Regions from separate parts of the Pseudomonas sp. MDT1-16 genome, predicted to be linked through region 3. Evidence: predicted binding sites of a transcription regulator. Region 3 holds the regulator's gene; each other region holds the start of a gene.
The links. Region 3 encodes FliA, which starts transcription of late flagellar genes. Its sites were predicted from a motif close to CTAAAGTTTNNNNNNNNNNNGCCGNTAA; they were not measured.

Region 1: a site for FliA is predicted at 4,305-4,332, ahead of ACYZT3_RS07525 (methyl-accepting chemotaxis protein). Genes of this name have one in related genera too.
Region 2: a site for FliA is predicted at 2,546-2,573, ahead of ACYZT3_RS05165 (methyl-accepting chemotaxis protein). Genes of this name have one in related genera too.
Region 4: a site for FliA is predicted at 5,547-5,574, ahead of ACYZT3_RS14030 (methyl-accepting chemotaxis protein). Genes of this name have one in related genera too.

What each region holds. Positions count from the first base shown of each region.
Region 1 is NZ_CM142717.1:1,676,305-1,683,786, reverse strand. Features, by position in the region: gene ACYZT3_RS07545 (glycerophosphodiester phosphodiesterase) at 150-1,277, shown strand; gene ACYZT3_RS07540 (PepSY domain-containing protein) at 1,373-1,678, shown strand; gene ACYZT3_RS07535 (hypothetical protein) at 1,774-2,142, opposite strand; partial or broken gene ACYZT3_RS07530 (hypothetical protein) at 2,329-2,565, opposite strand; gene ACYZT3_RS07525 (methyl-accepting chemotaxis protein) at 2,569-4,194, opposite strand; gene ACYZT3_RS07520 (transporter) at 4,618-5,640, shown strand; partial or broken gene ACYZT3_RS07515 (inorganic phosphate transporter) at 5,789-7,105, shown strand; partial or broken gene ACYZT3_RS07510 (LysR family transcriptional regulator) at 7,108-7,482, opposite strand, start outside.
Region 2 is NZ_CM142717.1:1,158,524-1,166,005, reverse strand. Features, by position in the region: gene ACYZT3_RS05170 (TatD family hydrolase) at 1-425, shown strand, start outside; gene ACYZT3_RS05165 (methyl-accepting chemotaxis protein) at 426-2,456, opposite strand; gene ACYZT3_RS05160 (IS110 family RNA-guided transposase) at 2,917-3,975, opposite strand; gene ampE (regulatory signaling modulator protein AmpE) at 4,118-4,954, opposite strand; gene ampD (1,6-anhydro-N-acetylmuramyl-L-alanine amidase AmpD) at 4,951-5,511, opposite strand; gene ACYZT3_RS05145 (DUF1631 domain-containing protein) at 5,576-7,482, opposite strand, start outside.
Region 3 is NZ_CM142717.1:4,423,728-4,431,209, forward strand. Features, by position in the region: gene ACYZT3_RS20295 (chemotaxis protein CheA) at 1-1,072, opposite strand, end outside; gene ACYZT3_RS20300 (protein phosphatase CheZ) at 1,087-1,875, opposite strand; gene ACYZT3_RS20305 (chemotaxis response regulator CheY) at 1,898-2,269, opposite strand; gene fliA (RNA polymerase sigma factor FliA) at 2,437-3,177, opposite strand; gene fleN (flagellar synthesis regulator FleN) at 3,174-4,004, opposite strand; gene flhF (flagellar biosynthesis protein FlhF) at 4,121-5,449, opposite strand; gene flhA (flagellar biosynthesis protein FlhA) at 5,461-7,482, opposite strand, start outside.
Region 4 is NZ_CM142717.1:3,076,991-3,084,472, forward strand. Features, by position in the region: gene glgB (1,4-alpha-glucan branching protein GlgB) at 1-290, shown strand, start outside; gene ACYZT3_RS14010 (D-2-hydroxyacid dehydrogenase family protein) at 356-1,309, opposite strand; gene ACYZT3_RS14015 (alpha/beta fold hydrolase) at 1,325-2,350, opposite strand; gene ACYZT3_RS14020 (YqaA family protein) at 2,436-2,870, opposite strand; gene ACYZT3_RS14025 (DUF411 domain-containing protein) at 2,870-3,316, opposite strand; gene ACYZT3_RS14030 (methyl-accepting chemotaxis protein) at 3,490-5,481, opposite strand; gene ACYZT3_RS14035 (hypothetical protein) at 5,713-5,889, shown strand; gene ACYZT3_RS14040 (GNAT family N-acetyltransferase) at 5,878-6,831, opposite strand; gene ACYZT3_RS14045 (phenylacetate--CoA ligase family protein) at 6,831-7,482, opposite strand, start outside.

The DNA of each region.
Region 1 (7,482 bases), 2.7 Mb from region 3:
AATTGCCGGGGCCAAGAGTACTGCAAAGAACCGCACAAAAGTGCGGAAAAAATCAGCTTTAAACACGTTTATGTCGGTCTGGCGATAGCGCAAGCGGCGCTCAGTTGTTAAAAGATACGTCTTTGTAAATCTGCGAAAGGACCTCGACCATGCCTGTTACCTTCACCAAGAGCGCCCTGTTGCTGAGTCTGATGCTGGGCCTCGGCCAGGCACAGGCCGCCAGCGAGCCAAGCTCCACTGCACTGGCAACCCGCACGGGCATCCCGCACCCGGCAGTGATCGCCCACCGTGGTGCGTCTTTCGATGCACCGGAATCCACCGCAGCAGCCTACAAACTGGCCCGCGATCTGGGTGTCGACTACCTGGAGATGGACGTGCAACGCAGCAAGGATGGCGTGCTTTTCGCCCTGCACGACGACAACCTGCAACGCACCACCGACGTCGCCAGCAAATTCCCTGAGCGCAAGGACCGCCCGGCCAACGAGTTCACTATCGCCGAGCTGAAAACCCTGGATGCTGGCAGCTGGTTCAACTCCGCCTACCCGGATCGCGCGCGTCCTTCCTACGCCGGTCTGAAAATCCTGACCCTCGATGAAATCATCGACATCGCCCAAGGCAACCCGCTGCACAAGCCGGGCCTGTACATCGAAACCAAAGAGCCGAAGCAATTTCCCGGCATTGAGCGCGACCTCAAGGATAAATTGCAAGATCGCGGCTGGCTGAGCCCGGCCGGTTCGAAACTGGCGAAGAGCAATCTGGCGGTTGGCCAGGGCAAAGGCAAAGTTGTGCTGCAAACTTTCGAGAAGAGCAGCCTCGAACTGCTCGAGAAGGAAATGCCGAAAGTGCCGAAAATCCTCCTGCTGTGGGTCGGCGAAGGCAGCATCGAACCGAAATCCAAGGTGACGTTTGCTGAATCCGGTGACAAAGACAAAGCCACTTATTACGCCAAACAACAACCGAAAGACAAAGCCGAATTCCAGCAATGGGTCGAGTACGCCAAAGCCCAGGGCGCGATCGGCACCGGCCCTTCTGCCGCGCTGACCAAGGGTGGCGATCAGAGCTACTCGGACCTGGTGCAACCCTGGATGAACCAGTACACCCACGATCAGGGCTTGCTGGTGCACGTCTACACCATCGACGATGCCGTGGATTACCAGAAAGTCATGGACGCCGGCGTCGACGGCATCTTCACCAACCGCGCCAGCGAACTGCTCAAGTTCTACAAACGCCCGGCGGCTGCCAGTGTTGCGCAATTGCTGCAAAACAACGGTTATTGAACACTGCGAGAAGCGCCCAAAGGAATTAAGGGTGAATTAAGTTGCGCAAGCTAACCTGATCCCACTTAAACAGATCACCCCAAGGAAAGAACTTCATGAAAACCCTGACTGCCCTCTTCACTGCCGCTGCCCTGACCCTCACCGCTGGTCTGGCCCAGGCCGATGTTCGCGTCGACCAGATCCCTGAGCTGGTCAAGAGCGGCAAAATCAAGCCTTTGGAAGAAATGAACCAGGCCGCGCTGCAGTTGCACCCGGGTGCGACCATCACCGACACGGACTTGGACAACCACTTCAATAACTATGAGTACGAAGTGGAACTGAAAACCGCTGACGGCAAAGAATTTGACGTGGACTTCGATGCCACCACCGGCAAAGTCCTGAGCGACAAACAAGACACCTGATGCACACATAAAAAGCCGCACGATTTTCGGATCGTGCGGTTTTTTTGCATGTCCGATTCAGACAATCAAGTACTTTGACGCAGCGACCACAGCCTCTACGCCTTGATCTCGTTAGCGTGACTCACGGACGATTGGCTGTTAAACATCTCGACCTTGGCATGGGAAGCACTTGAGGTGGAGATCGTTTCATCCAGATGTTTAATCACGTAGTAAAACGCCCCCGTTCCAGTCACCTGTGCCAGTTTTTCTTTGTCCAAAGAAAAATGTACTGGAAAGTGATCACCTTCTCGATAGATGTGAGTGCCCACCACAATGTCACCCATCAACACAGTGATTTCCTCGCCAACTTTAAAGTGTTCTCGTTCTGGAATGATTACTTTCGGGCTCAGTGGGTTTGCCAGGTCAACGTATAAAACGACTACCTGACCACCGACAACTGTCATAGGGCTCAAAGACTCGGCCATCGCAACGCTCCTTGTGGAAGTACTGGCGCATGTTCGGTTCGAAAATGCGTGCCAGTGGTTATCTAGCGCTGCGAGAAAAAACCTGTCTACTGTCAGAAATAACAGGTGGCGGCTAAATCAGGCGCTTCAACCAAGCGTATTCGATCAACGGTCACCTGAGCGTTCAAGCGCCGTCAATATCATTGCTTAGGCGGACGTGCTGACCCGCGCGCAGGACGTACTTGAACCAGAATCCTGCAACGCCTGCAACAACGCCGCCGTCGCGATCTGCGACTGCGGCGCCGCGACGTCTGCCGCTTTTGCATCGCTGCTTTCCTGCTTGGCCTGGGCCGCTTGCAGTTGCTGCTGTTGTTCCTGCAGTTGCTTTTGCAATTCGGCGATCTGCTTGCGCCGCTCTTTCACCGTATCGGATTCCGTGCTGCTGCGTTACGCGCTTAAACGCGCCGTCACTTCATTCAACTGCCCCGACAACCCGTGCAAGTTGTGGCTGGCCGCTTCGGTGCGCTGCACGTTGTCCAGGTTGGTGCTGGCGATGCTGGTGATTTCGGTGAGGTTGCGCGAGATGTCTTCGGCCACCGAGGTCTGCTCTTCGGCGGCGGTGGCGATCTGGCGGTTCATGTCGCGGATGGCTTCCACCGCATGGGTGATGCGCTCCAGCATGGCGCCGGCCTGGGTCACTTGCTCGACACTTTCTTCACTGCGCGACTGACCGCTTTCAATCGCCTGGGCCGCATCCACCGCTCCGGTTTGCACGGTTTGAATGATCTGGTTGATTTCGATGATCGACGCCGCCGTGCGCTGGGCCAGGCTGCGGACTTCATCGGCCACCACAGCGAAACCGCGCCCTGCTTCACCGGCACGGGCCGCTTCGATGGCTGCGTTGAGCGCCAGCAGATTGGTCTGCTCGGCGATGCCGCGAATCACTTCCAGTACCTTGCCGATGCGCCCGCTGTCGGTTTCCAGACGACGGATGACCATGGCGGTGTTGGCGATTTCGCCACGCATTTGGGTGATGGTGTGAATGGTGCCCTGCATGACTTTTTCGCCCTGCTGAGCGGACTGGTCGGCATCGTCGGCTGCACGCGCGGCATCGGCGGCGTGACGCGCGACTTCTTGCGCGGTGGCGGACATTTCGTTCATCGCCGTGGCCACCTGATCGGTTCTGTTGAACTGCTCGTTGGTGCCGCTGGCCATCAGGGTGGCGATGGAATTCAGTTCACCGCTGGCGTTGTCCAGATCCGAGGCACTGCGCTGCAAACGGCTGAAGGTTTCGGCGAGGAAATCGCGCAGGGTGTTGGCCGCTACCGCCAACTTGCCCAACTCATCCTGTCGGCTGCTGGCCACGCGTTCGGCAAACTTGCCCTGGCTGAGTTGCGCCACGTACTCGATCAGTTTGCGAATCGGTTCCACCAGGTTGCGGTTGACCAGCCACAGGCTCAACAGGCCGATCAGCAGACCCGAGGCGAGCATCACAATGATCCCCAGCAACACGGTGCGATCGGCATCGGCGCTGATCAGCTTCGATTGCTCGGCACCCTGCTTGCGCAATTCGCTGACCAACTCGCTCATCTGATCGCTGGTCGCGCGGTCCATACCTTTGACCGCCGTGTCGCCAGCCGTTGGGTCGGCACCTGCCGCCACATAGGCGTCACGACCTTTTTGATAAGCCGTACCCAACAGGCGATGTTCGTCCCGCAGGCGTTCGATGCGAGTCTTGAGTTGCGGCTCAATACCCTTCTGCCCGGCCAGCTCGCCGAGGATGCCCTGCACATCGCGTTGACGGTCCTCGAATTGTTTCCAGTATTTGTCCAGGTCCGCAGGCTGCTTACCGCGTAGCAGAACGTTTTTCCACTCCTGAACCTGAACCTTGAATTGCAGGTTGGCTTCATCGATCAATTGCGAGGTGTGCAGCGGGCCTTCGATCAGATTCGCGTAGTTCTGAACACCGCTGGACAGAAAGTGAAAGCAGGCCAGGGCGATCAGCAACATGGCCAACAGGCTGCCGCTCAACAAGGCAAGGATTTGTGCTCTCAGGGATTTTTGCAAAAACATCGAGTGCTCTCATGACAGGGATAAGGCACGCCCGTCAGGCGTGCAAGGTGTCCGGACATCCCTGTCAGCGACGCTGGCCCAAGACCGCACCGCGAAATTCAACATCAACATCATCGGCGTGCCAGCGCCTTTCTTTAGCGCTTCCGACCACCGGTAGAGTGAATTTTCAGCGCCACGAGACTGTCACAAAACGGTCAAAAATCCTTGCAATGATGCGGTTCAAGTGAACCTGTGAAACCCGCCGTAACGCGATCTGTAGCAGCTGGCGAAGCCTGCGTTCGGCTGCGGAGCAGTCGTGAAATCAGGCAATGCATTGCCATAGGAAGACTGCGTGCTCAGGCTTGACGACTGCTGCGCAGCCGAACGCAGGCTTCGCCAGCTGCTACACAAAGCGACCGACAGCGCCTCCTTCAGCGAGCCCTCATGAACCACAGCATCGACCAAAGCCATCGCGACCCGGACCTGTTCGGTCTGCTGTACGGTTTCAGTTTTCGCCCCGGTGAGCGCGGCCGGGAGATCGATTCGGCCAAGGCATTGCAATGCCTGCAACAGCCCGGCGACAGCGACGAGTTTCTCTGGTTACACCTGAACCTCGCCCACGCCGCCTGCGAGCGCTGGATGAAGAGCCATCTGGAATTGCCGGACGAATTTTTCGAAGCGCTGCATGAGGGCTCACGTTCGACGCGCATCGAGCATGTGGATTCGGCGTTGCTGGCGGTGGTCAATGATGTGGTGTTCAACCTCAGCAGCATGGTTTCCTCGGATGTCTCGACGCTGTGGGTCTGCGCCCGCAGTCGGCTGATCATCAGCGCACGCCTGCAACCGCTGCACTCGGTAGACAAGCTGCGCTCCTCGGTGAAGGCCGGTGAGTGCTTTCGTTCGCCGCTGGAATTGCTGGTGCATCTGCTGCGCGATCAGGGCGAAGTGCTGACCCAGATCGTGCGCAAGACCAGCCTCAGCGTCGATCAGGTCGAAGATGAGTTGCTGTCCTCGCGACTGTCGACCAATCGCGCCGAACTGGGTGCCAATCGTCGAGTGCTGGTGCGCCTGCAACGCTTGCTGGCGCTGGAACCAGGCTCATTGCTGCGCCTGCTCAATCGCCCACCGCAGTGGTTGCAAAAGGAAGACGTCAAGGAACTGCGCAAGTCCACCGAGGAGTTCGCGCTGATCATCAACGACCTCACGGCTTTGGGCGAGCGAATCAAACTGTTGCAGGAAGAAATCGCCGCCAACCTCAACGAACAGAGTAACCGCACACTGTTCACCCTGACCGTGGTCACGGTGCTGGCACTGCCGATCAACATCATCGCCGGTTTCTTTGGCATGAACGTCGGTGGGGTGCCGCTTTCCGACGATCCGGAGGGGTTCTGGATTCTGGTGGCATTGGTCGCGACGTTTACCGTGATCGCCGGGCGTTGGGCGTTTCGTAAGCGCCAGGATTATTGAACAAACCTCCACCCCCGTTCCCATAGGGAACGGGGGTGGGTTCTGATGGACGGCATTAGCAAAAACCCAAACACAGACCCAGCGCAGCCTCTCTGTAACATGAGCAACGATCATGACCGACACTCTTCCCTTCTCAGGATTGTCCGTCATGGCTACTCCTTCCCTCACCGCCGCTCAGGCGCCCACCAGTAGCGCAAAACCGCAACTCGACAAGAAACCCAGCCTGCTGACCATCGTGATTTTCTTCGCGGTGCTGGGCAGTGGCCTGTTGTTCACGGCTTACAGCCTGATGCACGACATGAACGAACTTGGCACCGTGGTGACCACCTGGACGCCGTTTCTGCTGTTGGGCGTGGCGCTGCTGATTGCCCTCGGCTTTGAGTTCGTCAATGGTTTCCAAGACACCGCCAACGCCGTGGCCACGGTGATTTACACCAACTCCTTGCCGCCGAATTTCGTGGTGGCCTGGTCAGGCTTCTTTAACTTCCTCGGGGTGCTGCTGTCCAGCGGCGCGGTGGCGTTCGGCATCATCGCCCCGCCGCAATAGTGTGGAACCTCGGCACCTGGTGGCTGGGTTTGCCAGCGTCTTCGTCGCACACCCTGATCGGCTCGATCATCGGTGTCGGCGTGGCCAATGCCTTGATGCACGGTCGCGACGGCACCAGCGGTGTGGACTGGGTTCAGGCGACTAAAATCGGTTACGCGCTGCCGATGGCTTACGCGCTGAACCGCGCCATGGCGGCAGACCAGGCGCTACAGTTTGCCGCCGTAGCCGAAGTCACCCAGCAAGCACTGGTGAAAAGTTCGCCGCTACCGGCGCCCGCCCGATCCTCGCGCGGTGCTGTCCGATCACATGCGCAGCAAGGAAGCCTCACCACAACTGATCCCCGCCCTCGCCGCGTTGGCCGGCAATATCGGTAACGAAGTGAAGGGCTACGGCTCGCTCTCGAAAGCCCCGGCCGAGGCCATGGGCAACGTGCGTAACGACATGTACCTGACCAGCGAAACCATTCGCCTGATGGACAAGAACAAGGTCGGCAACTTTGACGCCGACACCAGCGGCAAACTGCAACTGTTCAAGCAACAGATCAACAACGCCACGCGGTTCATTCCGCTGTGGGTGAAAATCGCAGTGGCCATCGCCCTGGGGCTGGGCACCATGGTCGGCTGGAAACGCATCGTGGTGACCGTCGGCGAGAAGATCGGCAAGACCCACCTGACTTATGCGCAAGGCGCCTCGGCGGAAACCGTCGCCATGCGGACCATCGGCGCCGCCGACATGTTCGGTCTGCCGGTGTCGACCACGCACGTGTTGTCTTCGGGGGTGGCCGGGACCATGGTCGCCAACGGCGGAGGTTTGCAGATGAAGACCATCCGCAATCTGCTGATGGCCTGGGTATTGACCTTGCCGGCGGCGATGCTGTTGTCGGGCAGCTTGTATTGGTTGTTCACCCAGTTGTTCTAAGGTCAGGTGGTTGACTGGATCACCTGCCCCAACCAATCCATAAATGCCCTCACCCGTAACGGCAAATGCCGTTGCCGGGCATAGAGCAGCGATACCTCCGTGGATGGCGCATTGAATGGCGGCAGCACCGCCACCAGCTCGCCACTGAGCAGGTGGGGCTGCATGCCCATCAGCGGCGCCTGAATCAAACCAAAACCGCCCAGACACGCCGACTCGTAACAATCGGTGCTGTTGACCGTGACGCTGCCCGCCATCGGCACCCGATGCAACGTGCCCTCTTGCTCGTACACAAAACCCTCCGACCGTGAGCCCAGTACGCCGACGTAATGGACCAACCGATGCTGCGCCAGGTCTTCGAGCCGTTCAGGCACGCCATA
Region 2 (7,482 bases), 3.0 Mb from region 3:
AGTTGCAACTGGCAGCGGATTTCAATCTGCCAGCGCTGATTCATGTGCGACGCAGCCATGCGGCGGTGATTGCCACGCTTAAACGCTTCAAGTTGAAACGCGCGGGAATCATCCACGCCTTCGCCGGCAGCAAGGAAGAGGCCCGCGAGTACATCAAGCTTGGTTTCAAACTTGGTTTGGGCGGTGCTGCGACCTGGCCTCAAGCCTTGCGCATGCATCGCGTACTTGCTGAACTGCCGCTTGAATCGGTAGTGCTGGAAACCGACTCCCCGGACATGGCGCCCGCCATGTTTCCCGGTCAACGCAACAGCCCGGCCCATCTTCCGGCGATCTGCTCGGCACTGGCCGGAATCATGGCGATCAGCCCTGAGCAATTGGCCGCCGCCAGCACTGCCAATGCCTGTGAGCTGTTCAACTGGCGTTAGTCACACCCGAAACGCGCTGATCAGCTGTTTGAGCTCCACCACCTGAGCCGACAACGCACGACTGGCATCCTCGGTCTGGTGCGCCCCTTCGGCGGTGCGTTCACCCGCGCGGTTGATCTCGACAATATTCTGGTCGATGTCATGGGCCACAGCAGTCTGTTGCTCCACCGCCGCGGCGATTTGCTGGTTCTGATCGACAATCATGCCGACGGCGCCGAGGATGTTCTCCAGCGCTTGCTGAACCTTCTCCGACTGCCCCACGGTACCGTTGGCCATCTGATGACTGGTACCCATGGCCTTCACCGCAGCGCCAACACCGCTGTGCAGCTTGGCGATCATTTGCTCGATTTCTTCGGTCGATTGCTGGGTACGTTTGGCCAGGGTCCGGACCTCATCCGCCACCACCGCAAAACCACGCCCCTGCTCACCGGCCCGAGCGGCTTCGATGGCCGCGTTGAGCGCCAGCAGGTTGGTTTGCTCGGCGATGCTTTTGATGACTTCCAGCACGCGGCTGATGGACTGGCTATCGCTGGCCAGTTGATTGATCACCAGCACCGACTGATCAATCTCACTGGCAAGCGCAGCAATGCTGCCCTGCTGGGACTCCACCAGACCGCGACCGCTGATGGTCTCGTCATTGACGCTGTGGGCGCTACTGACCGCCGCTGCGGCACTGCGCGCCACCTCAAGGGAGGTGGCCGACATCTGGTTCATAGCCGTGGCGACCTGCTCGATCTGCGTGCGCTGCCCCGCCACGGCCTGGTTGCTCTGGGCGGAGACGTTCTGCACCTGCCCGGCTTGGCGTTCGACCTCGCCGACGGTCTGCCCCACTCGCTCGATCAGGTCATGGATTTTCTTCACGGTGCCGTTGAACACCTCACCCAACTCGCCCAGTTCATCGCGGCTGTTGGCGTTGAAGGTCACCGTCATGTCGCCGGCCGCGACTTTGTCCATCACCGCGCCAAGACGCTTTAGGGTGGTGCGGGTCGAGGCGTAGAAGCCGCCGTAGAGGTAAAAAATCAACACAAACACCACCGACAACGCTACGGCCTGCAAGACCATGTGGGTGCGGTTCTGCTCCAGTCGCTGTTGTAACTGGGTGCCGAGAAACTTCAGAGTGGCTTCATTAAGTTGGTAGGTCTGGTCCATCAGGCCCGTGACCTGATCGTAAAAGCCCTGCCAAGGCGCATCGAGCGTGTCGGCCATGACGACCTGCTCTTCGAACAGTTCACTGGCCTTTTTCAACGACGCCTTGCTGCTATCGGTCTGAGCAGCCAGGGTTTCCCGTGCTGCTTTGCTGGAGCCGAGCGCGTCCTGCAACTTCAGGGCATATTCGGCCTGCAGTTTTTCGATCTGCGCCAGCAACTCATCAAAACGGGTACTCGATGCCGAGTTGAGAAAGCCCTGCCCCAGCGAAAAAGAGCCCATCGCCCGACCTTCGCCCAGAAGCTGTGTAACGGGTGGGGTGACATTGGTAATGAGGTCGCTGAGCTGGCGCATGTCGCTCTGAGTGTCGCGGCTGAGGCCGGCCTGACTGGCGATGATCTGGCTGAAGATTTGCGCGTTGCCGAGCAGCTTGCCGATCATCCCACTTTTACTTTGCAGGGAGTTTTCCGCTTGCTGGGCCTTGAACGCGGCGATCATTTCATCGCGTTTACCCTCGAAAACGATGATCTGCTCGGGGTCAGTGGTCATCGCCGTCAACCCTTGCAAACGGCTGAGCACGCTTTGTCCCAAGGTGCTGATCTGCGACTCGACATTACCGGCCTTGCCGGACTGACCGAGGGTGACGTTGATCTGTACCAAGTTGTTCAGGGTTTCCAGATCGCGCCGTAACGTCAGGCTGCTGCCCAGCAGCTCGAGGCTTTGCAGTTCGACGCGGGTGCCCTGGAATTCTCGATAAGAATCGCGTACCAGATAGAAGTTGGTCACCAGCATCGGCACAAGAAACAGCACGCTGATCAGGCTGAACTTCATGCCAAAGCTCAGGCGGTTCATCAACGCGACAGCGGGATAGAGCAAGCTCTTCACTGGAAGTCTCCCTTTGATTTTCTTCTTTTTATTGGCCGGCGCGGGTCGACAGCAGATAGCCACTATCCGGCGCTAGCTCTGTATAGCTTAAATCGGCGGGAGGTTTTGTAACTTAAGGTTAACGGGGGGTGCACTCGGTCTTGTAGCAGCTGGCGCAGCCTGCGTCCGGCTCGGGCCGCGATCGGACGCAGGCTGCGCCAGCTGCTATGTATGGACTCGCCCCCACTGTCTACCCGCTTTTGAAAAACCGCCGCCCCGTTGCATCTATGTATTAGGCCTATTCGAGGAAACCGTCTTCGGCTTCTGGCCAAAATTGGAAGAGCTCGTGGTATGCCGATTACAGTCAGGCCTCGAAGGCCAGTAGCAGCTAAGGCATCAATCCACGCCGGTCTTACCTGGGGTCAATTTTTTTTCAGCAAAGGGCCGGACAGTTAGTACCTCGGTGGCAGAACTCTGTCGCTCAGTGGCTCATCGTCGCTTGCTGGCCATCACCAGCCTGGCGACGATAAGTCTGGTCATTCTGTAGAAGCACCCAGACGATTCGCAGGTTGCGGTTGGCTAACCTGACCGCAGCCTCCTTACGGCCCAGTCGGCTCATCCAGCGCAACAAGCGGCGGTCATCGGGTTGCTGGGAATCAGGTCGTAGTTGTTGCAGTACCGCATGAGCTCCCTGGATCATCAGGCTGCGTAAATAAACATCGCCTCGCTTGGTCATGTCCCCCAGCCGGACCGTCTGCCCGCTGCTGTGCTGGTCAGGCACCATGCCAAAGTACGCGGCAAACTTGCGGGCATTGGGAAATCGCTCAGGCTTGGTTTCCTTGGCCACCAGTGCCGTGGCAGTGACTGGGCCGATGCCGCGCACAGTCATCAGTCGCTTCGCCGTCATGTCGGCGTTGGCGGCCACTTCCAGGCGCCCCGTCAGCACGCTGATGCGTTCGCCCAAATGGCGCCACTCGGCCAACAGTTCGTCGATCAGTTCACGCAGCAGGCCCGGCACCGGCTGGGTGGCATCTTCCAGTACCCGCGGAATTTTCTGGCTGATCGCAACATCGCCCTGCGCCAAGGCCACGCCGTGCTCGAGCAGCAGGCCGCGCATCTGATTACTCACCGCCGTGCGTCGACGCACATAGCCTTGGCGGGCGCGATGCAACGCCTGCATTGCCAGCGCCGCAACGCTTTTGACCGGCACTGCGTAGATCTTTTCATCGCGACCAGCCCGCAGAATCGCCAGCGCATCGTTGCGATCATTTTTAGGCCCGCTGCGATGGGTGGCCACCAAACCGGCTGGAAGAATCCGCGCCAGATTGCCTTGCTCTTGCAACTGCCGGGCCCAGGCTTGAGCACCCGGACCGGTCTCCATCAGAACCACGACATGAGGCGGCAACTGGCGGAGAAACTCATAAAACGCCTCGCGCGACTTGATCCGTCGCTCGTAGTGCACCTGGCCGAAGACGTCTTCACCGGCGACCTGAAAGACCTGCTTGGCCAGATCGACCGCCACAGTTGTGCAGGCCGACAAATCGGAAGAAGACAGGGATTGATCAATCGAAGTATGCTTTTTCATGGACTCGCCCTCGCTGTCGTTGGCTGTTTAGACTGCCACCGTGGCGCATTGACGCCTCGGCTTGGGCGAGTCCATCCAATTACAAGGTATCGGCGTATTAAGGAAGGACGGTCCACAACGCAAAACCGGCGTACCAGAGCACCGCCGCGCGCAGCAGCAGTTCCCAGATCCGGTCGAGGCTGTTGATGCCGTCAGGCCCGACCACTGGCGCTGGAATTTCACCGGCCACCAGCCCGACCCTCTCGATCAATTGGGCGGCGCTGATGTTCCAGTTCAGCAGCTCATGCAACATCACCCGGCTGACCGCGACAAAGTTGCCGACCAACGCAAAACTCGCCGCCAGCAGACGCACCGGCACCCAGTCGAACGCATGACGCAGTTGGGCGGCGCGTTCAACCACGGCGGGGTTCTGCCCGTGTTCTTCGGCCAGGGCCAGCAGTCGATAGCTCAAGGCCGCGACCGGACCCAGCAGGAAGTACCAGAAAATCACCGCGAAAAAGCTCTGATAAGCCTCCCACAGCAGATGCCCTTCGACCCGTTCCAACAGTTGTTCGCCACTATCGGCGCAGATACCCAGGTCGCGGTCCGCCACATGAGCGGCAGCTTGCAGGTCTTCCCGGCGCCAGGCATCGCGAAATGGCCCGAGACCGGCCAGCAGATCGCCGCGGCCCAAACTGTAAATCACCACCAGCAGGTGCACCGGCAACGCCAGCAGACCGTAAGCTACCGGGTCCAGCACCAGCAGCAGCAAACCCAGCAGTGCCACTGGCAACAACACCAGGATCAGCAAAATCAGCCACGGACGATTGACCAGGCGCGAACGGGTTTCAAGCTTGGCCAGCTCCCGCAGCCAGCCGCCATCGCGCTGAACCCGATGGCGCAGGGCCGAGAATTTCTCGATCCAGACCGCCAACAGCAACACCAGAAAACTCATTGTGGTTCCTCTTTTGCCAGGGCGGCGCGATAGCGTGCCCAGTCGAACGCGGGTCCCGGATCGGTTTTACGCCCGGGTGCGATGTCGCTATGCCCGCAGATGCGTTGTGCGGTGATGGCCGTGAAGGCGCTTTGCAGCTGCCGGGTCAGGGTCGTCAACGCTTGATACTGAGCATCGGTGAACGGCAGATCATCCGTGCCTTCAAGTTCGATGCCCACGGAAAAATCGTTACACGTTTCCCGCCCTTCGAAACTCGAGACGCCAGCATGCCAGGCACGCTCAAGACAAGAGACAAACTGAGTGACTGTGCCGTCACGTTCGATCAGAAAGTGCGCAGACACACGCAGGTCGGCGATCCCTTCAAAGTAGGGATGCTCCGTGACATCCAGGCGATTCTGGAAAAACTCCTGCACCTTGCCGGTGGCGAATTGCGCTGGCGGCAAACTGATGTTGTGGATCACCAGCAGGGAAATTTCGCCGGAGGGGCGCGCATTGAAGTTGGGCGAGGGGCATAAACGCACACCCTGACACCAACCGCTCGCGGGGTCCAACTGCATACAGGTTCCTTCAACGACGACTGTGATGGCGCCCAGTATGCCGCGATAGACCCTCGGGGCGCGATCACTTGCCGCGATTGAGGCGCCGCAGGTTACCGATCACCGACTCCAGCGCCCGGTCGAACAGCAAGGTGTCGTCCAGCGCTCGCACCGCGCCACGATGGAATTCCAGCGCCAGACCGGTGCGGCTGCGCTCCAGCACTTTCATTCCGGTGCGGTTGACGAAAATGTACTTGCCGGTGGCTTCAATGATCGCCGCCAGCTTGCAGCGAAGGGTGTTTTCCTCGTCTTCCTGAAACTCGACCCAGCAGCCCAACCGCAGCTGATCGACCTGAAGCAGACCGGCATCGTCCTCCGGCAAGCGCAATGACGCCGTATCGACCCCCCCTTCGTCGGCGGTTCGCAGGACGACTTCCTGCAGCACTTCGACCACTGCCGGCGTATCGACAGACTGTTCAAGCTTTTGCTCTGGACGTTCGAACAGTTGAACGTGCAAGGCTTCCAGTTCACTGAAAAACTCGCTGGTGGCGAACGGATCGAATGCCGAACTGCTCAGCCCGTCGCGCAACGACTTGAGCAACCCCGGCACCAGCGTCAACAAGCGCAGGCTCGCATCGGGCTCGTCATGACGCTGTACGCTCCAGATCAATTGCTCCATGGTCTGCACATCGGCGTGCCACGCGGCTGACTGATCGCCGTGCTTGAGGCACGTCAGCAGCAACACTTTGCTCCAGGCTTCCTGGACAAACACCACCACCTGTTGCGGCAATACTTTGCCCAACAAGGCCTGATTCAACACCTGCTCGACGCGCTGGCGGGCCAGTTCAGTCCTGGCGCGGCCTTCTTCGGCGTCACGGGTACGTTGCTCCAGCAACTCACTGCGACGGCGCTCGTCGCTGGTGAAGGCGAGAAAATCCGCCAGCAATTCGGAAAAAACCGCCGGATCATCGACAAAATCGTTCAGCAACCGTTGCACCACTTGTTCGATGCGCAGATACAGGCTATCGCGCTCATGGTCATCGAACTCGCCCCACCCCATGGCTGCGGTGGCAATTTCGTTGAGCAGGCGCCGGGCCGGGTGACTGCAGCGGCTGAAGAAGCTCTTGTCGAGCACCGCCACTTTCAGCATAGGGATCTGCAAACGGCCGATCAGCGCCTTGAGCGAATCCGGCAGGTTGCGGTCATCGAGGATGCATTCGAAGAGCATCGCGATCAGGTTGATCACGTCTTCGTCAGCCACCCCGACCACGCGTGATTTGCCACTTTTGACGCTGACCCGGGTCAGCAGTTGTTCGAGCTGGTTTCGCAGATCGAAGTCGTCCTGGGCTGCCGGCGCCGGCACGTATTGCTGCAAGTGCGAGAGCAGGCGCAGCAGGTCGCGGGTGGAAATCGGCTGTGTCTGGGCACTGGCTTCAAGCGTCTGCGCGACACTGCCACGCACGTGAAACAGCAATACCTGCAACGCGGCGAAGACTTCCTGCACGCTGTCGTCGATCGGCGGGCCACCGACGCGGGGGCTGGCCGGCGCGGATTCAACACCGACGCTGGCAGCCGCACGATCCGTGGCCCGACGCGCTGGGGCAGGTTTGAGGTCGGGCAGAACACCGGTGGCCATCAGCAACTGATTGGCTTCGGCGTAGAGCTGATTGGCCTCTTTGAGCACGTAGCGTTCGAACAACTTGAGGATGATCAGCTTGACCTTGATCTCCACCCCCAGGTTGCGTCCGGCCTGCAAAAAGTACTCGCAGAGCATCGCAGGCCCCACCGGATTGTGCTGATCGAGCAGCTCCCTGCCCAGCAGTGCGCTGAGTCGGGCAGTCAGTTGGTCCAGGGCGAAGCCGTCGCGGTTCAGCACTTTGCGGACCATCGCCTCAACTGCCACGCTGCGCGCCCTGTCGTCATTGGACAGCGCCGTCGCGGCGTCGAAGGCCAGCGCCTGGGACAAGGCAGACTGAGTGGTGTCGTACTGTG
Region 3 (7,482 bases):
CGCTGGCCGGTTTTTCCGCCGGTGGCGCGGCCGGCGCACGAGCCGGAGCCGGTGCAGCAGCAACAGGCTTCGGCGCTTCGGCTTTAGGCTCGGGCGCTTTGGCAACGGGTTTCGCTGCTACAGCCTTGGCAATTGGCGCCGCAACCGAAGCGCTGGCGCCCGACGCGGTACCGACTTCAGTGAACTTGCCTTTGCCGTGCAACTCGTCGAGCAGTGATTCGAACTCGTGATCGGAGATCAGATCGCCGCCAGCCGCTTTAGCGGTTGGCGCAGCCGGGGCCGGGACCGCAGCAATGGCCGATTCCAGCGCATCAACGGCAAAGTTGCCCTTGCCGTGCAGCTGATCGAGCAGTGCTTCGAACTCGTCGTCGGTGATATCGGAGCTGTCGCCTGCCGCTTTCGGGGCAGCCGGTGCGGCTGGCGCCGGGGCCACCGCATCGACGGCGAACTGGCCTTTACCGTGCAGTTGATCGAGCAACGACTCGAACTCGGCATCGGTGATTTCGTCGCTGCCCGCCGCATTGCTGCTCGGCGCTGGCACAGCTGCCGGGGCTTCTGCCTGAGCCTTGACGGCGTTCAGCGAGTCCAGCAGTTGTTCGAATTCGTTATCGGTGATGTCGCCCGACTCGCTGTCGGCAGCCGGTATTTCGACCACGTCGGCAACCGGTGCGGCTTCTTCAATTTTCGGCTCGGCCAGATGGGCCAGAGCTGCCAACAATTCTGGCGTGGCAGCCGTGATCGGGCTGCGCTCGCGGACTTCGGTAAACATGCCGTTCACCGCATCCAGCGCTTCGAGAACCACGTCCATCAGTTCCGAGTCGACGCGACGTTCACCCTTGCGCAGGATGTCGAACACGTTCTCGGCGATGTGACAGCACTCCACCAGCTCGTTGAGCTGGAGGAAGCCGGCGCCTCCTTTTACAGTGTGAAAACCGCGAAAAATTGCATTGAGCAAGTCCGCATCATCGGGTCGGCTTTCAAGCTCGACCAGCTGTTCGGACAGTTGCTCTAGAATCTCGCCGGCCTCAACCAGGAAATCCTGAAGGATCTCTTCATCGGCGCCGAAGCTCATGTGTAGGGGTGCTCCTAGAATCCAAGGCTGGAAAGCAAATCGTCTACATCGTCCTGACCGGACACAACGTCTTCTCTTTTATCGGCATGAATCTGCGGACCTTCACCCTGAGAGAGATGTTTTTGCGGATCTTTTTCAGCCAGCATCGCTTCACGGTCATGTTCGATGCCCGCAAAGCGGTCCACCTGACTGGCCATAAGTACGAGCTTGAGCAGGTTGCTTTCAACTTCGGTGACCAATTGGGTCACACGCTTGATCACCTGACCGGTGAGGTCCTGGTAATCCTGAGCGAGCAGAATGTCGTTGAGGTTGCTCGACACCACGCGATTGTCTTCGCTGCTGCGGGTCAGGAAACCGTCGACTCGCCGGGCCAGTTCGCGGAACTCTTCAGCCCCGACTTCCCGACGCATGAACCGTCCCCAGTCGGTGCTCAAGGCCTGGGCTTCATCGCTCAGGCCGTTGACCAGCGGCGTGGCGTTCTCCACCAGGTCCATGGTGCGGTTGGCCGCGGCCTCGGTCAGCTTGACCACATAGCCCAGACGCTCGGTGGCGTCCGTGATCTGCGACACTTCCTCGGCTTGCGGCATGTTCGGGTCAATCTGGAAATTGACGATCGCGCTATGCAGCTCGCGAGTGAGCTTGCCCACTTCCTGGTACAGGCCGCGGTCACGGGTCTGGTTGAGCTCATGGATCAGTTGCACGGCGTCGCCGAACCTGCCTTTTTCAAGGCTTTCGACCAGTTCGACAGCGTGTTTTTTCAGGGTCGACTCGAAATCGCCCTGTGAAGATTCGTTATGCTCCATAGCTCCCCCGTGGCGCAGTTTCTTAACCGATGCGTTCGAAAATCTTTTCGATTTTTTCTTTCAACGCCTGGGCCGTAAAGGGTTTGACCACATAGCCGTTAACACCGGCCTGGGCTGCCTCGATGATCTGCTCGCGCTTGGCCTCAGCGGTCACCATCAGCACCGGCAGGTGCTTGAGCTTTTCATCGGCGCGCACGTGGCGCAGCAGATCGATACCGGTCATGCCGGGCATGTTCCAGTCCGTTACCAGAAAGTCGATGCTCCCGCTGTTGAGGACCGGAATGGCAGTGGTGCCATCATCGGCCTCGACCGTGTTGGTGAACCCAAGGTCACGCAACAGGTTTTTTATGATCCGCCGCATCGTTGAGAAGTCATCAACGATGAGGATTTTCATGTTCTTGTTCAATTCGACCTCCAAGCAGTCTTAAACGCGCCCAGCACCTGGACACGCCATTTCAATCAATCCGGCAAAGCACTCAATGACTGTCTGGAGCACAACAGATCGGGACTCGTGCGGTTCAACACCCCACCAGCCACGTTCGCAGTGTCCCCACACTGCCTTCAGCGCGCTCGCCACTCCCCCAAACGCCCCCGCAAACGGGCCGCGCACTGGCTGTGTAACTGGCTGACCCGAGACTCGCTGACCCCCAGGACCTCACCGATTTCCTTGAGATTCAACTCTTCGTCGTAGTACAGCGCCAACACCAGTCGCTCACGCTCCGGCAAATTGGCAATCGCGTCCGCCAGTGCCATCTGGAAGCGTTCATCTTCCAGATCGCGCGACGGTTCGAGATGAGCACTGGCGCCATCCTCGTGCAACCCTTCGTGTTCGCCGTCCTGCAACAGATCGTCGAAACTGAATAACCGGCTGCCCAGGGTGTCGTTCAAAATCCCGTAATAATCGTCGAGACTCAATTGGAGTTCGGCCGCAACCTCGTGATCTTTAGCGTCACGACCGGTTTTAGCTTCAATCGAGCGAATGGCGTCGCTGACCATCCGGGTATTGCGGTGGACCGAACGTGGCGCCCAGTCCCCCTTGCGCACTTCATCGAGCATCGCGCCGCGGATTCGAATGCCCGCGTACGTCTCGAAGCTCGCGCCTTTGCTGGCGTCGTATTTGGTCGACACTTCAAGCAGGCCGATCATCCCGGCCTGGATCAGGTCTTCGACCTGGACACTGGCCGGCAGACGCGCCAGCAAGTGGTAGGCAATGCGTTTAACCAGTGGCGCGTAACGCTCGATCAGCTCGTACTGCGCGTCACGTGCCGACTTCTTGTAGAGGTTGTAGCCGCTGGCTGTCATAGCACCGGTCCTGCCGTTTGTTGCACGAGGCGCTCGACGAAAAACTCCAGGTGCCCACGCGGGTTGGCAGGCAACGGCCAGGTATCGACCTTCTGTGCAATGGCCTTGAACGCCAGGGAGCACTTGGAACGCGGGAAGGCTTCATAGACGGCGCGCTGCTTCTGCACGGCCTTGCGCACGCTTTCGTCGTAAGGCACCGCGCCGACGTATTGTAAGGCGACGTCGAGGAAGCGATCCGTGACCTTGGTCAACTTGGCGAACAGGTTGCGACCTTCCTGCGGGCTCTGGGCCATGTTGGCCAGGACGCGGAAACGGTTCATGCCGTAATCGCGGTTTAGCAGTTTGATCAGTGCGTAGGCATCAGTGATCGAGGTCGGCTCGTCACAGACCACCAGCAAGACTTCTTGCGCTGCGCGAACGAAACTGACTACCGACTCACCAATGCCCGCAGCGGTGTCGATCACCAATACGTCGAGGTTGTCGCCGATATCGCTGAACGCCTGGATCAGGCCGGCGTGTTGGGCCGGGCTCAGATGAACCATGCTCTGTGTACCGGACGCGGCCGGGACGATGCGGATGCCGCCAGGGCCTTGCAACAATACGTCGCGCAGCTCGCAGCGGCCTTCGATCACGTCGGCCAACGTACGTTTGGGTGTCAGTCCCAGCAGGACGTCGACGTTCGCCAGCCCCAGATCGGCGTCCAGCAGCATGACGCGCCGGCCGAGTTCAGCTAGAGCCAGGGACAAGTTCACTGACACGTTAGTTTTCCCGACGCCACCTTTGCCGCCGGTCACCGCGATCACCTGTACGGGATGCATGCTGCCCATGAATTTTCTTTACCTTGTCTTACTTAGACGGAGGCCACATTACTGGCTGCGCGTTCACAAAATGAACAATGCATGGCAGACCATCGATGTAGGTACAAAAACAGTTCATTAATACCTCAGCCGACCTGCTTGGTCGGGCTGTGGTAAATATCAGCGAACATGTCAGCCATGGCTTCTTCGCTGGGTTCTTCTTGCATTTGCACGCTGACGGCGCGACTGACCAACTGATGACGACGCGGCAGATGCAAATCATCCGGAATCCGCGGGCCATCGGTCAGGTAGGCCACCGGCAATTCATGACTGATGGCCAGGCTCAACACCTCGCCCAGACTTGCCGTTTCATCCAGTTTAGTCAGGATGCAGCCAGCGAGCCCACAACGCTTGTAACTGTGATAAGCGGCCGTTAGAACCTGTTTCTGGCTGGTGGTTGCCAACACCAGATAATTTTTCGATTTGATCCCACGACCGGCCAGGCTTTCGAGCTGCATGCGCAGTGCCGGATCGCTGGCCTGGAGGCCCGCGGTATCGATCAGCACCACGCGTTTGCGCAGCAAGGGCTCCAGCGCCTGCACCAGCGACTGACCCGGATCGACGTGAGTCACCGACACATTGAGGATCCGGCCGAGGGTCTTGAGCTGCTCCTGAGCGCCAATACGGTAGCTGTCCATGCTCACCAACGCGATATTCTGCGCGCCGTACTTGAGCACGTAGCGGGCAGCGAGCTTGGCCAGCGTGGTGGTCTTGCCCATGCCGGCAGGGCCGACCATGGCAATCACACCGCCCTCTTCCAGCGGCTCGACTTCCGGTGTGGCGATCATCCGCGCCAGGTGCGCCAGCAACATGCGCCAGGCCTGACGAGGTTCTTCAATATCGGTAATCAGCGCCAGCAAATCGCGCGACAACGGGCCGGACAGGCCGATGCGTTGCAGGCGACGCCAAAGATTGGCCTGGGCCGGACGGCTGCCTTGCAGCTGATTCCAGGCCAGGGAGCCGAGTTGCACTTCCATCAGTTCGCGCAAGCTGTTGAGTTCGAAACGCATCGAGTCGAACGCCCGCGGGTCCACACCACCGGAGGCTGGCGCAGCGGCCGGTGCAGGCCGACGGGGTTCGGCGTAGGTCGGTTCTATCAGCGGTTCGGCGGCGGTCAGTGGCAGGCCGGCGAACAACTGGCGATTGGTGCTCTTGTCGCTCTCGCCTTCGCCTCGCAGGCTCAGTTCGGCCTGGGCGGTAACGATCCGCGACTGGGTCTTGCGCAGCTCGTCTTCGAGTTCCATGTTCGGAACGCGCGGGGCCAGCGCCGACAACTTGTAATCCAGGGCAGCCGTCAACTCGACACCACCGGCGATCCGGCGGTTGCCAATGATGGCGGCTTCAGCGCCCAGCTCATCACGAACCAGTTTCATGGCCTGACGCATATCGGCGGCGAAAAAACGCTTAACTTGCATAAACCACTACCTCAGCCGTTGGGCCCTACTGTCGCAACGATGGTCACTTGCTTGTTGTCAGGAATTTCCTGATACGCCAACACGTGCAAACCCGGGACTGCCAATCGGCCGAATCGCGACAGCATCGCGCGAACCGGACCGGCTACCAGCAGAATCACCGGCTGACCTTGCATTTCCTGACGCTGCGCCGCGTCGATCAACGAGCGTTGCAGTTTTTCAGCCATGCTTGGCTCCAACAGAACGCCCTCTTCCGAGCCTTGTCCTGCCTTCTGAAGACTATTGAGCAATATTTGTTCCAACCTTGGCTCCAGGGTGATCACTGGTAGCTCGGAGTCAGTGCCTACAATGCTTTGGACGATTGCGCGGGATACGCCGACGCGCACGGCGGCCACCAGCGCGGCAGTATCTTGACTCTTGGCGGCATTGTTGGCGATGGCCTCGGCAATGCTGCGAATGTCCCGTACTGGCACCTGTTCGGCCAGCAAAGCCTGCAAGACTTTGAGCAGCTGCGACAGAGACACCACGCCAGGCACCAGCTCTTCAGCCAGTTTCGGCGAGCTTTTAGCCAACAATTGCATGAGTTGCTGCACTTCTTCGTGACCGATCAACTCGCTCGAGTGCTTGTACAAAATCTGGTTCAAGTGGGTTGCCACTACCGTACTGGCATCGACCACGGTGTAACCGAGGGATTGCGCCTGGGCACGCTGGCTGATTTCGATCCAGACCGCCTCCAGACCGAAAGCCGGATCTTTGGCGGTAATGCCGTTGAGCGTCCCGTAGACCTGCCCCGGGTTGATCGCCAGTTCGCGGTCCGGGTAAATCTCCGCTTCGGCCAGGATCACCCCCATCAGGGTCAGGCGATAGGCACTCGGCGCCAGGTCGAGGTTGTCACGGATATGCACGGTCGGCATCAGGAAGCCCAGATCCTGCGACAGCTTCTTGCGCACACCTTTGATCCGCGCCAGCAACTGACCACCCTGGTTGCGGTCCACCAGCGGAATCAGCCGGTACCCGACTTCCAGGCCGATCATGTCGATCGGGGTCACGTCGTCCCAGCCAAGCTCCTTGGTTTCCTGGGCGCGAGCGGGCGATGGCAACAGTTCCTGCTGACGCTTGACCTCTTGCAAGGCCTGAACCTTGACCACGTTCTGCTTCTTCCAGAACAGGTACGCGCCGCCGGCCGCCACGGCCGCCATGCTGAGAAAGGAGAAGTGCGGCATGCCGGGCACCAGGCCCATGACCGCCATCATACCCGCCGCCACTGCCAACGCTTTCGGCGAGGCGAACATCTGGCGATTGATCTGCTTGCCCATGTCTTCCGAACCGGAAGCACGGGTCACCATGATCGCTGCAGCTGTAGATAAAAGCAGTGATGGCAATTGCGCCACCAAACCGTCACCGATGGTCAACAAGGCGTACACCCGACCGGCATCGCCGAAGGTCATGCCGTGCTGGAAGATACCGACCGCCATGCCGCCGATCAGGTTGATGAACAGAATCAGCAGGCCGGCAATGGCGTCACCGCGAACGAACTTGCTGGCACCGTCCATGGAGCCGTAGAACTCGGCTTCCTGGGCCACTTCCATCCGGCGCATTTTGGCTTGGTTCTGATCGATCAGGCCGGCGTTCAAGTCGGCGTCGATTGCCATTTGTTTACCGGGCATCGCATCGAGGGTGAAGCGCGCGCTCACCTCGGAAATCCGCCCGGCACCCTTGGTCACTACGACGAAGTTGATGATCATCAAAATCGCGAAGACCACGATACCGACCACGTAGTTACCGCCGATCACCACCTCACCGAAGGCCTGGATCACCTTACCGGCGGAGGCGTGACCGTCCTGACCGTGGAGCATCACCACCCGCGTGGAGGCCACGTTCAACGCCAGCCGCAGTAGCGTCGCCACCAGCAGAATGGTCGGAAACACCGCGAAATCCAGCGGTCGCAAGGCATAAACGCACACCAGCAACACCACGATCGACAAGGCAATATTGAACGTGAAGAACACGTCCAGCAGGAACGGCGGGATCGGCAA
Region 4 (7,482 bases), 1.3 Mb from region 3:
ATGATGCGATCAACAGCGTCTACGCCTTCATGCGCTGGAGCAAGGACGGGCGTCCGGTGTTAGTGGTGGCTAACTTCACTCCGGTGCCGCGCGGGGGGTATCGCGTCGGCGTGCCGTTTGCCGGGCGTTGGACCGAGGTGATCAACAGCGATGCTGCCACCTACGCCGGTTCGAACTATGGCAACAGCGGCGGGGCGTTTACCGAGGAAGAGCCGAGCCATGGGCAGGAACTGTCGTTGGTGTTGAACTTGCCGCCGCTGGCGGTGTTGATGCTGCGTCCGGAGGGTTGATCTAACGACCGAGTCGCCGGCATCACGCGAGCAGGCTCCTGCTCGCGATGTGCAATGACGCGGAGTCAGCTCAACAGGCGAATCGGTTCTCCGACCGACCAGGCTTGAATGTCCTCGATCATCTGCGAGAAGAACTGCTGGTAGTTGTGCTGGCTGACATACCCGACGTGGGGCGTGGCCAGCACATTGTCCAGGGTTCTGAACGGATGATGAGCAGGCAAGGGTTCCTGCTCGAAGACGTCCAGCGCCGCGCCTGCCAGTCGCTGTTTCTGCAGCGCCTTGATCAACGCCACCTCATCGATAATCGGCCCGCGGGCGGTGTTGACCAGCAGCGCCGTGGGTTTCATCCAGTCCAGCGCTTGGGCGTCGACCAAACCTCGGCTCCGATCACTGAGCACCAGATGGACCGACAGCACATCAGCCTGTTCAAACAGCTCCTGCTTGCTGACATAGGTCACTCCGGCTTCGGCTGCACGTTCGGCGGTCAGGTTTTCGCTCCAGGCGATCACCCGCATACCGAACACCTGGCCGAACTGGGCAACGCGAGTGCCGATGCTGCCTAAACCGAGAATCGCCAAGGTCTTGCCATGCAGGTCGCCGCCCAGCGCTTGCTGCCATTTGCCTGCGCGCAGGGCATTGGCTTCGGCCATCAGGTTGCGGGTCGCGGCCATGATCAGTGCCCAGGTCAGTTCCGGGGCGGCGTGCTTGTAACTGTCGGTGCCACAGACCTGGATACCCAGCGCGGTGGCGGCTTTCAGGTCCAGGGCGGCGTTGCGCATGCCGCCGGTGACCAGCAGCTTGAGTTTCGGTAAGCGGCGCAGCAGGTCTTCATCGAACCGGCTGCGTTCGCGCATCACGCAGATCACCTCAAACTCACCCAGCCGTGCCGCCAGGGTGTCGTTGTCGGCCGGGTAGTCATGGATGAAGTTCACCTGACCGATGGCGTCCAGCACCGACCAGTCCACCACGCCACGGGCCACATCCTGCCAGTCATCAATCACCGCAATCTGCACAGCCATCAGAGCCTTACCTCATCAATGAGCGGGGTTGGTTTTGTTCAGCCAGGCGAGCAGGGACTGGTGGAATTGCGCCGGTTCTTCCATTTGCGGCGCGTGGCCCATGCCGGGGAATTCAACCAGCGTCGACCGGGGAATCAGTTTCGCCACTTGTTTGCCGAGGACGTCGTAATGACCGATTTTCGCCTTGACCTCGGGCGGTGCGATGTCCTTGTTGATGGCCGTGGTGTCAGAGGTGCCGATCAGCAGCAGCGTCGGCACTTTCAGGTCTTTGAATTCGTAGTACACCGGTTGGGTGAAGATCATGTCGTAGATCAGCGCCGAGTTCCACGCCACTTGGGTTTTACCCGGGCCTTTGGCCATGCCCGCGTACATGTCCACCCAGCGGTCAAACTCGGGTTTCCAGCGACCGTCGTAATAAGTGCTGCGCTGGTAGTCGTGGATGCGTTGCGCGGTCACCTTCAGCTCGCGTTCATACCATTGATCCACTGTGAGATACGGCACGCCGAGGGCTTTCCAGTCCTCAAGACCGATAGGGTTGACCAGGGCCAGTTGTTCGACCTGTTCGGGGTATTGCAACGCATAGCGGGTGGCAAGCATGCCGCCAGTGGAATGCCCGAGCAGACTGGCCTTCTGGATGCCGAGAGCTTTGAGCAGTTGTTGGGTGTTGGCGGCCAGTTGCTGGAAGCTGTACTGATAGTTGTCCGGTTTGCTGGAGGTGCAGAAACCGATCTGGTCCGGGGCGATGACCCGGTAACCGGCTTCGCTCAGGGCCTTGATCGAGGTTTCCCAGGTTGCACCGCAGAAATTCTTGCCGTGCATCAGTACGATACTGCGCCCGTTGGCCTTGCCAGACGCGGCAACATCCATGTAACCCATTTGCAGTGATTTGCCCTGGGACTCAAAGGCGAAATGCTTGACCGTGTAGGGATACTCGAAACCCTGCAGTTCCTGACCATATTCCGGGCCTTCGGCGTGAGCAATGACGGGCAGTGCAGCGGTCAGTAGCAGGCCGGGCAGCCATCGGGAAAGGGTGAGGGACATGGGTGAACTCCGTTGGAAATCGGCCGATGCTGGATCGGCACGATTAGGGCGACATTAAACACAGGCAATCACGGTGCATGATTGTTCACCCCATCCAGCCCAATGTCGCGAAGGCCAACACGCCATAACGGGCGCCTTTGGCGAGGGTCACGATCAGAAGGAAGCGCCCGAGCGGTTCGCGCATCACGCCGGCCACCAGGGTTAGTGGATCACCGATGACGGGCACCCAACTCAGCAGCAACGACCAATGACCATAGCGCTGATAATGGACTCGGGCTTTTTCCAGATGACGCGGGCTGACCGGAAACCAGCGCCGATCGCGAAACCGCTCGATACTGCGGCCCAGCCACCAGTTCACCAGCGACCCCAGAACATTGCCCAACGTCGCCACGGCGAGCAGCGACCAGAGCCCATACTTGCCGCTGAGCAACAGGCCCACCAACACCGCTTCGGACTGCAAGGGCAGCAGGGTTGCCGCACCGAATGCCGCGAAAAACAGCCCGAAGTACGCACCGAACATCAATGGGCGGGGTAGTCCGCCACCACCACATCAGTGCCGTCCTTTTTCAGGCCGATCACCTGATATGCGTCGCTCATGCCGTCCATTTCCATGCCGGGCGAACCCATGGGCATGCCGGGGGCGGCAACGCCCAATAGATCGTCGCGCTTGCTCAAGGCCAACACCTGATCGGCCGGAACATGGCCTTCAACGAATTTCCCGTTGATCAAGCCGGTGTGGCACGACGCCAGGCGCGGAGGCACGCCGTGCTGTTGCTTGAATTCGCTCATGTTGGTTTCGACGTAATCGTCGACTTTGAAGCCGTTGGCCTCCAGATGGCTGATCCATTTTTTGCAGCAACCGCAATTGGCATCACGGTGAACCTCGATCGGGATCAGGTCAGCGGCCTGGGCCAGGGAGGAAATCAACAGGGCGCTCAGGGCGACCAGTCGCAGATGGGTTCGCATGGGGAATCTCGTCTCGAATTGCGGCCAAAAAAAGCATTCTGACCCGTTTAGCCAACATCGAGGCAGGAGATTGTTTCGAAGTAATACCGAATAATTAGCTGCGCTCCAAATCTTTGTAGCAGCTGCCGAAGGCTGCGTCCGGCAGCTGCTACAGGTCGTGCGTCAGCTGAAAATCAGCGGACCTTGAACCGCCCCATAATCGCGCTCACGCGGCTGTTGGCTTCCAGCAGTTGTTGGGTGTTGAGCTCGCTGGCCTGACCGCTTTTCACCAGTTCATCGACCATGTGGCGGATCTGCACCATGCTGCGGTTGATCTCTTCGGTCACCGCACTTTGCTGCTCGGCGGCGGTGGCGATCTGGGTGCTGAGGCTGTTGATATGGCTGACGGAACCGGCCATTTCATCCAGACCGGTGTTGACCCGTGCCGTGGCATCGGCGGCCGATTGGCAGCTGGCCTGGGTGTTTTCCATGGCGCTTACCGACGAACTCACGCCCTGAGTCAGGCGGGTCAGCATTTCGTTGATTTCCGAGGTGCTGGCCTGAGTGCGGGCGGCAAGGGCACGCACTTCATCCGCCACCACCGCAAAACCGCGGCCTTGTTCGCCGGCACGGGCCGCTTCGATGGCAGCGTTGAGTGCCAACAAGTTGGTTTGCCCGGCAATGGCGCCGATCACTCCGAGAATCTCAGTGATGCGTTGCGCGTCCTGCTGCATGCTTTCGACCTTATGAGTGGCGCTGGCCACTTCGTCGATCAGCGCAATCACACTGCTGGACGCTTCGCCCACCACGACCCGCGAACGGTCGGCGTTTTCGTTGGCGCGCTGGGTGAAGGCAGCGGTTTCGGCGGCGTTCTGCGCGACGCTCTCGGCGGTGGAACTCATCTCGGTGATGGCGGTGACGGTCTGATCGGTTTCCGAAGCGTGACGCACCAGAATCTGGTTGGTGTGGGCGGACGTGCGTTGCAGGTTATCCAGGCTGGATGCCATGGCGCCAGTGGCCTGGGTGACTTCGCCGATCATGTTCTGCAAGTAGGCGATGAAGGCGTTGACCGAGTGGCCGATGGCGCCCAGTTCGTCTTCGGCGCGAATGGTGATGCGTTTGGTCAGGTCGGCGTCACCGGCAGACAGTGCGTCGATGTTGGCCTTCAGGGCTTTCATTCGCTGGATCAGTTGGCGAATCGCGTAGATCTGCAACAACACCAGCAGGATCACCATCGGGATTTGCAGCAGGCTCAGCGTGCTGAGCACGTCGTCGCGCTGGGCGGTGATCAGCTTGGTCGGCAAGGCCGTGGCAAGGAACCAGGGTGTGCCTTCAATCGGACGCATGAAGAAAGTATTGGGTTCGCCGTTGTCGTCGAATTCGACACGCTGCGACTGGTCACGGTTTTGCAGGCCGGCCTTCACCTGAGTGGCGAATGGCGAGTTGCCGGCCAGTTCACTGATGTTCTTCAGTACGATCGGCCCGCTGATGCGCGAGCTGTTGCTGATGATCTTGCCGTCGGCCTCGACGATCAGCATTTCGGCGCCGAGGTCTTTTTCCTTGCGCGCGATCAGGTCATTGAAGAAGCCCAGGGTCACGTCGATGGTCGAGACACCATAGGCCGCGCCATTCTTCTGGATTGCCATGGCGCAGTTGGTGCGCGGCTCGGCGCTGGCGTCATCTTTATAAGCAGCTGCCCAGGCGCATTGGCCGCGTGGGGTCTGCATGCCACCCTTGTACCAGGTCTGGTCGTAATAGTTGGGCGCGGCGTCGCTGTTCCAGAACATGTTAACGGCCAATTTTCCCGAGGCATCGCGGTGCCAGAAGGTGCTGAACTTGTTGCGTCCGGCTTCACGCTGACCGGGCAGTGGCCAGATGCCGCCGCCGAAGACTTTCAATTCACCGTACTGGTCGACTAACCCCGGCAGAACGCTGTCGATGGCCGCACTGTCGAGCAGGGGAATGGTCTGGGTGATGCTGCGCTGTTGCGCCTGAACCTTGTTTAATTCGCCCTGGATTTGCTCGGCGACTTCGGCGATGCGGTTGAGGGCCACTTGTTCTTCAGTGTGGCGCAGCTTGGGTGCGACCAACTGGCTGATGCCGACCACTGTCAGCACGGACAACAGCAGAATGAACAGGACCAGAAATAGCGTGTAACGAGCCTGAATGGTACGGAATGCGGGCATGGGACCGGTCCTTGTGCAGCGTTCTTGTTGTGATTATTGGTATGGAAAATTGGCGCTTTCAAGGGCTATCGGCTTGGGAAAGCCGAGCTTTAGGTACGATAGTGCAAGAACGGCGTGAGGTGACGGGTGGCGCGCGTGAAAGGTGTCGTAGTGGATACTAACTAACGCAGCCAGCGTGTACTTAGTACTTGTTCAGTTACCTATGCCCATTTCTAATTAATGTCTAGACCAATGAAACAGGGCACTTTCCAGATGCTGGCATTGGTGGGAAGCAATCCCATCGTGCTGAACATGAAGATAATGGATGAGCAGAAACTGCACAGGAACATCAAAGGCTTCGATCCGGAAAATGTCACCCCCAAGCAAGAACCGGGTAATGACTTTCATCGAAAAGACTCAAGCGGCTGAGCAAGCGCTGTCCTGTGCAGCGTTGCTGCTGAGGGTGTTGCCGTTTTGCTGTAAGTCGTCATGCAACCGTTGCATGTACGGGCAATGCAGTTCGAGGTGCCGAGGCTCGGCCCCTCGGTGAAACAGCGCGAACCACCCTTGACTGTATTGCGTGGGCATCAGCCCGGTGAAGGTGAAGCCGAGGGCCGACAAATTGCTTAAATCCTCGGCAAAGTGCCAGGACAGTTCGAGTTTGGCCGAGATCAACCAGCGCCTGGGCAGGTGCCGGATTTGATCCAGCAGATGTTTGTTCAAGCGATGAATGAGTATTTCGAACCGTTCATGGTGTTGTTCGATTTGCACAGGCAGAGGGAGGCAAGGCGCCATGCCCTGGTGAGTGCCGAATACTGAACAAAGGTACTCCATGAACGCTCGGCAACTCTCGGGCCATGGGGTATCGGGGAGCGGGCGTTCATGTCCTTCATTCATGTGACAACCCAGCACCATGGTTTCCCGCAACGGTTCAGTGAGTGGCGACGCGATGTAGTCGGGAAGCAAGCCAGTGCTATGGAAGCCGATTTTTTCTGCCATGCGTTGAGTGTACGGATGGTGAGTCACTTGCTTGATCGAGAGGCTTTTGAGTTTCAAGAATTCTGAAAGCTCGATGAGTTGCGAGCCAAGAAGCGTCGCGACGTTTTGCCCCTGAGCGGCGGGATGCACTGCCATGAGCGCCAGTTCAGCGGTTAATGAAAGCGCATCGAGGCACAACGCGGCGTGTCCCAGGACGTGCTTGTCGTCCACCGCAACGACGGATTGCCAGCGGCCCTCGGCATTGTGCTGACTGATCATGGCCGGCAAGTAAATATCTGGCCTGGCGTAATGATCGCCGTAGATCTCGCGAAATAACTGGCTCACGGCCTGTGCGTCGGAAGGCTGGTAGCGCCGAAAAATCAATTGGCTCATCACGCGGGCTCCGGCGAGGGGGCGTCATACACTCGTAAGTCCAGGACCCGCGGTTGTTTGCCGGAGCGGGGATGCAGGCTCAGGTCTGTGACTGCGCAGGGCAGGACTCGCAATTCGAGCAGCCCATCGCGACTCAGGTCGTCGATGTCGGGGTATTGGGTGACCAGCGCTTCCTGTAATGCCCGGAGCATTGGCTCGACACTCTGTTGCTGGGGCCCGGGTACCCATTTCACACTCAGAATGTCCTTGTAACCGGTATTTTCGATGAGCAACTGCCATTGGTTACTGTTGGCAATCCGCTCGACGATCTCGCTTATTTCGGCGGGAAACAGCGACATCACACCAACTCGTACCCGCTGGCTGTACGCACTTCGCCCCTTTAGCGCAAATTTACGCCTCGGGGTCGCGCCGGGTTCACGCCAGCAGGCAAGGTCACCCACCGGGTAACGTAGCAAGGGCATGAGCCGACGAGCCAGATTGGTCACCACTAACAGCCCGGTGCGATCGCATTCTTCGATGACCTCACCGGTGAGTTCATCGACGATTTCCAACAGGGTATGGTGTTCGAACACCCGATGTTCGCCCAATGCACAGTCGCGGTCGGAAGCCCCGATGAGACCGGCGTCCACGCTGGCATAGCCAATCGAAGCG